2 regions of the Eubacterium sp. AM05-23 genome follow, and region 2 is predicted to be linked to the other one. Evidence: a T-box and tRNA genes for the amino acid it is inferred to sense, from the RefSeq annotation. Region 2 holds a T-box; the other holds one or more tRNA genes.

Region 1 (3,425 bases), on a different contig from region 2:
CCCGGAAAAATCCAGATGCTGTTCCATTTGCTTGCCTGTTTTGTATCATAAAGGGGTAGTACCCCTATTTTAGGTTTTTTTTCCATTCTGTTTTCCTCCAAACAAAATATAAAAAAAGTATTTCCTCAAGCTTTCGCCATTGAAATACTTTAAAATAATATTACCCCAAAATCTTTAAAATAACAAGCCTTTTCTTTATCAGTCAATCCCAAAATCCACCATACGTTTGTCCAACTCAGCCAGAGCCTCATCGTCCAGGTCGTAACGATCCAGCAGATTTAAAAGATCCTCGCATTTTTCACGGATGGCGTCTGCGGTGGCGTCGTTCGCTTCTGCCCTGAAAACCTCGCTGTCCTCTTTTAGAAGATCCACAAGAGTCAGTACCTTTTTAGGCTCGACCTCTCCAAAGTTTCCAAGCAGATCAAAAACGGTTTCCGATGGCAGACTGAGAATCATATCAAGCGACATGCCCAGAAGGCTTTGATACTGGTCATTGGCCAATGAGTGGCACTCTGCATATTCTTTTTTTGACCGCTTGAAAATTATTTCACTGACCGCCCGGCACATAGCTCCAATCATTTCCATCAAATAGTCATTTTTCAGCATCGTTTTCTCCTGTCTGTTTATACCTGAAAAAATCCCGGCGAACCGGGACCTTTTTATTCGGTTGTTGTATCCTCTACTACCTGGACCTCGCCGTTTTCCATATCAACAGTTATACTGACAAACTGCGTTTCATTCTTTTCGTCGCCTGTTGTCAAAACCTCATCGGCGTTTACATCATCCATTTTCCAAGTGATTTTAAAAATATTTCCTATCGTTTCAGAGCTGGAAGTCATATTCTTCGTATTCTGACGAAGGAACTCCTGTCCTATATGCTCTATAAACTTTCTTGTCGCAATTTTCTCTGCTGCGTAAGCATCCATCCTTTTTCCACCTCATTCTATATCATTCAATACATTTATAGACTTATTTTACCACTTTAGCCGCTCTTTATCAATAAAAAGACGGGAATCTCTCCGGAAATATTTATCCTGAACCACCTCAAATACGTTGCAGGGAATTAAAATTATTGACTTCAATCCTTTTATGACTTTACTGGTTTTATAAACAATGATTTTTTGATTTATTCACTTGACTTGCTCCACTCATTTCGCTATACTATGTTTCGATTCTAGTTCAATGGATCTCGCTGTTCAATAACTGAGAGGTCTAGCCGACCTTCACTTGATACAGCTTTTGTTCAAGGCATAAAACTACATTCAAGTGAAGCGCCGTTTTCTCTGAGACATCTTCTGGACTTTTCTCTTTGCTCAACGTCTGCGTCTCTTATCTGCAAGACCGCTTTATGTACACTTTCTCAAAAGACATTATCATTATCTGGAATAAATAGCCCAAATTTTATACAATAAACCTTAATTCGGTTCAAATCCAAAGACAGAAGCGCGTCGTTTCTTTCCTTTTCTGAGTGTTCAAGCAACTGTAAGTAATTCATTTTTTAAACCCCTTTTCCATTTTTTCACTTTATATCTTAAGCATATACCCAGGCATTGCCGCTGGATTCATTTTTTTTTAAAAGCAGCTCAGATATTGAAAATAAAGGATTGCCAAAACAGCTCCATTGTGTTATCATATGAGAGCTGAAATCTTAAGCTGAAGTGGCACAGATGGTAGCGCAATTGATTCGTAATCAATAGGTCAGGGGTTCGATTCCCCTCTTCAGCTCCATTAAAAAGCAGGGCGGATTTACCAAATTGGTAGACCCGCTTTTTTTATTGTGATACTCTTTATTTACCCAACAGACCTTTACATAAAAAACAATCTTTTCTCTACCTGCCTGAAAACTGCATAACCAGCCGTTTTTCCCCATCGTAAGTGTTTAAATAATACCCTTAAAAATCATTGCACAATATATAAACCTGTGCTATGATGGGGCTAATCAATACAAAGAGTAGACAAGGTGCGTAAAGTGTTAAAGGATGGGAAGTTGCCTTTAAACGAAAATAGGTCATTGCGGTACCTTGTCGCTTCCGCTTGTACAAATCAACAACCCTGTCCGCAGGGAGCCTGGCTGTCCTACAGATGCAGGCAAGTCTTATCCTCCGGGATACAATAGTTGTAGGCGTGCGGAAGCATTACTTTCAGAAATTGAAGGAGGTTCTCATGAAAAGTAATGCTTTATCCCGTGGCACCACCCGTACGAAACTGGTCGTCAATTGTGGTTTGCTTATTGCCATCAGCATTGTGCTGAAAATTTTATTCGAGATGTATATTCCTCTGGGTGGTTTTCCATCCCTCAGAATCAATCTGACATCTCTCCCAATTATGCTTTCCGGCATTTTATTGGGGCCACTCGCTGGTTTTATCGTCGGCTTTATTTCCGATCTGCTGTGCTTTTTTATCAAGCCCGGCGGTCCATTCTTTCTCGGTTTCACGGTTGCCAGCGGCCTGACAGGGTTGATTCCCGGCCTGCTGTGGATGCTGTTAAGGAAAAAGGAGATCAAGCATCTGGAATGGTTTAACCTTGGTTTTATCGTGTTGTCTGTTGGTGTTCTAGTATTAACCGGATTGTTCAGCTTTGAAAACAGCACAATCTACTATGCCGGTGAACCACTGAATCCATTTGTTTTAGTGTTGTTTATTGCTTTAATGGTCGGCTTTGTGATCTTTCCCATCATCACGGTCAGGCGTTCCGAGGTGCTCGGAGAATACCGAAGCGACTATATTCTGTTCATCGTCAGTGTGACCCAACTGATAACTTCCATTATTTTGAACACCTGGTTTTTAACCATTTTGTATGGTCAGGCAGTAACCGTGCTTTTACCCGCGCGGATTATCACCAATATTTTCTTGATACCACTTTACACAATCGCCTTAGTGGGATTACTGAAGGTATTGCCAAAATTTGTAAAAAAATAGGTTTCAGGAGCTGTGTAAAAACAGCTCTTTTTATATTTCTAAATCTTATCATTGAAAACCTATTGCAATAGTGGTAAGATAGACACAATTAATGATAAACAGAGTAGATAAGACGCGTGAAGTGTTAAAGGATGGGAAGTTGCCTTTAAACGAAAATAGGTCATTGCGGTGTCTTATCGCTTCCGCTGTGCCCTACGATGGGGATTGTAGGTTGCGGAAGCACTGCTCTTTTTACCGAGCAGTGCTTTTTGTGTTTATTTTTAATAATTTATAGCGTTCAATATTGGAGGAACACAAATGAACAAAGAAAAAATTATGGAAGCTGTTACTATGCTGATTGAAGCCATCGGCGAAGATCCCCAGCGTGAGGGCCTTGTAGACACACCCGACCGTATTGCGAGAATGTATGAAGAAATCTTTGCTGGTATCGGGCAAACAGCCGAAGAACACCTGTCAAAATCTTTTACCATCGAGTCCAATGATCTTGTCATTGAACGGGACATTCC
Region 2 (3,425 bases):
CGAGCTGTTCAAGGCAGAGCATCAAACCATAGGTATATTTTTGACTGCCGTTCATCAGGCCCATTTGTCTGAAAACAGCTGGATAAATATCGCTGCTAAGCTCCAGCGATAGGGCATCAAGCTTTTTATCAACGGCTTCATCTTTAGATTTTCTTTTTTGTCCCAGCATTTTAAACCCTGCGCCAGCGCAGTTGAGCGCTTCTTTTACAATTGGATTAAAGGCGGGTTTTGAGGGATGTTTTTGCAGAATCAGACTCATTGTTATACAGATCGCCAGGCAGTAAAGGAGTGCTAAAATACGGATCGGAAGATCGGCCAGTGTTCTAGGGCTGATTTGTACAAGGATAAACGCCATACCGGGGATGTAGTAGTTTGTTTTCAAAAACTCATTGGCATCGGCATAGATCAGAAAAAAAATCAGGAAAAATCCTATAGTAATCAATGTAACAAAGTGCATGGAGACCAAAGTTCCTAAAATAGCATAGCCAACCAACCAGATGGAATCGAGCAGCATATTGACAACGGACAGACGGTTTTTAACCATCGTCTGGGTGTATAAAAGAAAAACAAGTGCGATAACTGCGTTGTTTCTTCCAAAGAGCAGAGTAACAGTTCCCATAAGAAATAAACCGAAGACAATGGCTGGTAATGTTTTGGGTAAGGCTTTAAAGAAATTTTTGATGGCTTTTAGAATTGAAATCACTCCTTAAGGTTTTTCTTTTTAGAATACCCCTTTGGAAAAAAATAAAGCAATAAAAAAACGATTCTGTCATTTTTCCAGAACCGTTTTTTTGCTTTAAAAGAAATTCATTATGAATCCCATAATCATACCCAGCAGACCACCAAGCCATATGATGGCATTCAATTCTTTTTTCATGATGCTTAAAATAATTTTTTCCATTTCCAGTACGTCAAATCCATTGATTTGATCTTCTACTAACTGGGGAATATCCAAAGCAGTGAGAGCCTTGGATAAATTATTTTCGACCAGATTGTGATAGGCCTTAAGCAGACTCTCCTTTACCTTTGGCACACTTGAGCCAAAACGCTCATAGAGTTCAGCCATGCTGTAATCCAATATTTCATGACTCTCGCGGTCTACCAGATTGCCAATCATCTCCTCGCCGCGCTCAAAAATCATGTTGTTGACAGTATCTCTGAGTTTTTCACGGATGCCGATCATGGTGTTATCGCTGACCATAAAAGAAAAAGCTGAAAATAACGAATTATTTTTGATTTCATCCATCGCAGCATCGGCAATCATATCGCCGACATCCATCTGGCATACCTTACGAAAAAGCAGCGCGGTTGCTTTTTCAGTGGTTGTATTCGCCAACGCTTCTGTTTTTTCTTCATCGGTATAGTGGATAATAATTTCGCGAATGGTCATTGGGCTGTCTTTGTAGGCTTCAATTTTATAATCGATGTAGCCATTGATTTTAGCATCCATTTCCGGTGACAGGAGTCCGCGGCTCAGAACCTCTTCATTTACAAGTGTAGAGCCAATGACGCCCCCCACAGATTTTGCGATTCGCGTTTTTTCTTTTGGAATGATCCCTGGCGTGAAGGGAAGAGTCCAACCTAAAATTTTGACAGGCTTCAGTGGCCGGAATAACATGCGTATGGCAATCCCGTTAGTGATAAGGCCAATAACGGCGCCGACCAAAGGGCCGATTAAAAAGTGTAGATCCAAAATGATCGCTCCTTTATAGAATGATTGGTTATTATAGTATTATAACGATGGCGCTTATAAATGTCCATCCTCAAGTTTAACTTAAAATCATTTAAATTTACATAAATATTTCAAAAAGGTATTGAATCTTCCGGCGTTTAGGGGTATACTGTGTATAAATTGAACATATAAAGATGATGACTGGGAAGAGTAAGTTAATCGAAGGTTACAGAGAGCAGGCATAGTGCTGAGATTGCCGCAGCCAATCCTTAACTGAAGACCGTCCCACGAGTTGGCTGTCAAATGCAGTACCGGAGCGCTGTCCGTTATCAGCATCAGAGTGGGTATACTATGTATGCCAATTTGGGTGGAACCGCGTGACGAACGTCCCATTGTCTATGACAATGGGACGTTTTTGATATTTCGTTCCATTTTAGAAAAATATTTATTTGATCAATCTAAACTTATCAATTTTATGGAGGTAATCTTATGAACATAACTTTAAAAGACGGTTCTGTTAAACAGTATGAACCTGGAATCACTGTTTATGATGTGGCGAAGGATATCAGTGAGGGTCTGGCGCGCAACACAATGGCCGGTGAATTAAATGGTGAGCTGGTAGATATCCGCAAGCCCATAACGGAAGACAGCACATTAAATTTATTGACCTTTGATTCTGAAGGCGGAAAGCACGCTTTCTGGCATTCCGCATCCCATCTCATGGCTCAGGCAATCAAACGGATATGGCCTGAAGCACAGTTAACCATTGGTCCAGCCATTGACAATGGTTTTTACTATGACATTGACTTAGAGCATACCTTGACACCTGAAGACCTTGAAAAGATCGAAAAGGAAATGAAAAAAATTGTTAAGGAAGCGCCCGAAATTGAGTATTACACCAAATCCAGAGAGGATGCGTTGAAATGGGCAGAGGCAGAGGGTGAGACCTATAAAACCGAGCTGATTAACAATCTCCCAGAGGACGCGGTTATTTCATTTTATGGACAGGGTGAATGGGCTGACCTGTGCGCTGGCCCACACATACGAAACGCATCTCAGATCAAGGCTTTTAAGCTTTTAAGTCTTGCTGGCGCTTACTGGCATGGCGACGCCAATAACAAGATGCTCCAGCGCGTCTATGGGATTGCCTTCCCTAAAAAGTCGGAGCTTGATGCGTATTTACAGCGCTTGGAAGAAGCTAAAAAACGTGACCACCGTAAGCTGGGCAAGGAGTTAGACCTTTTCTCAATGCATGAAGAGGGACCAGGCTTCCCGTTTTTCCATCCTAAGGGAATGGTTCTGCGAAATGAGCTTGAAAATTTCTGGCGTAGTGAGCACGCGAAAAAAGGCTATAAGGAAATCAAGACGCCGATTATGCTGAACGCTGATCTGTGGAGACGTTCAGGCCACTGGGACAACTATAAGGAAAATATGTATTTTACTGAAATAGATGGACAGGAGTTTGCTGTCAAGCCAATGAACTGCCCGGGCGGCATGCTTGTCTACAAAACGAGACAGCACAGCTACCGTGAGCTGCCACTGCGTATGGGTGAGCTGGGACAGGTACACCGCCATGAACTTCACGGTGCGCTCCACGGCCTCATGCGTGTCCGTACCTTTACTCAGGATGACGCGCACATTTTCTTGACAATGGATCAGGTAAAGGATGAAGTCATTGGAATCATCGACCTGGCTAATGAAATCTATGATATTTTTGGCTTTAAATATAAGGTTGAGCTCTCTACTAAACCTG

Evidence for each region. The T-box of region 2 lies ahead of thrS (threonine--tRNA ligase). A T-box ahead of a tRNA ligase gene usually reads a tRNA of that ligase, here a tRNA-Thr.
Region 1: it has a tRNA-Thr gene. The T-box ahead of thrS (threonine--tRNA ligase) is inferred to sense a tRNA for this amino acid. The anticodon was not compared.

The regions. Positions count from the first base shown of each region.
Region 1 covers NZ_QUDF01000003.1:269,493-272,917, reverse strand. Annotated here, with positions in the region: gene DW091_RS05245 (gamma-glutamyl-gamma-aminobutyrate hydrolase family protein) at 1-86, opposite strand, end outside; gene DW091_RS05240 (hypothetical protein) at 199-606, opposite strand; gene DW091_RS05235 (hypothetical protein) at 660-926, opposite strand; tRNA gene DW091_RS05230 (tRNA-Thr) at 1,653-1,728, shown strand; THF riboswitch at 1,946-2,037, shown strand; gene DW091_RS05225 (folate family ECF transporter S component) at 2,164-2,919, shown strand; THF riboswitch at 3,017-3,109, shown strand; gene folE (GTP cyclohydrolase I FolE) at 3,217-3,425, shown strand, end outside.
Region 2 covers NZ_QUDF01000005.1:185,696-189,120, reverse strand. Annotated here, with positions in the region: gene DW091_RS08470 (FUSC family protein) at 1-619, opposite strand, end outside; gene DW091_RS08465 (DUF445 family protein) at 797-1,693, opposite strand; T-box leader at 1,861-2,067, shown strand; gene thrS (threonine--tRNA ligase) at 2,162-3,425, shown strand, end outside.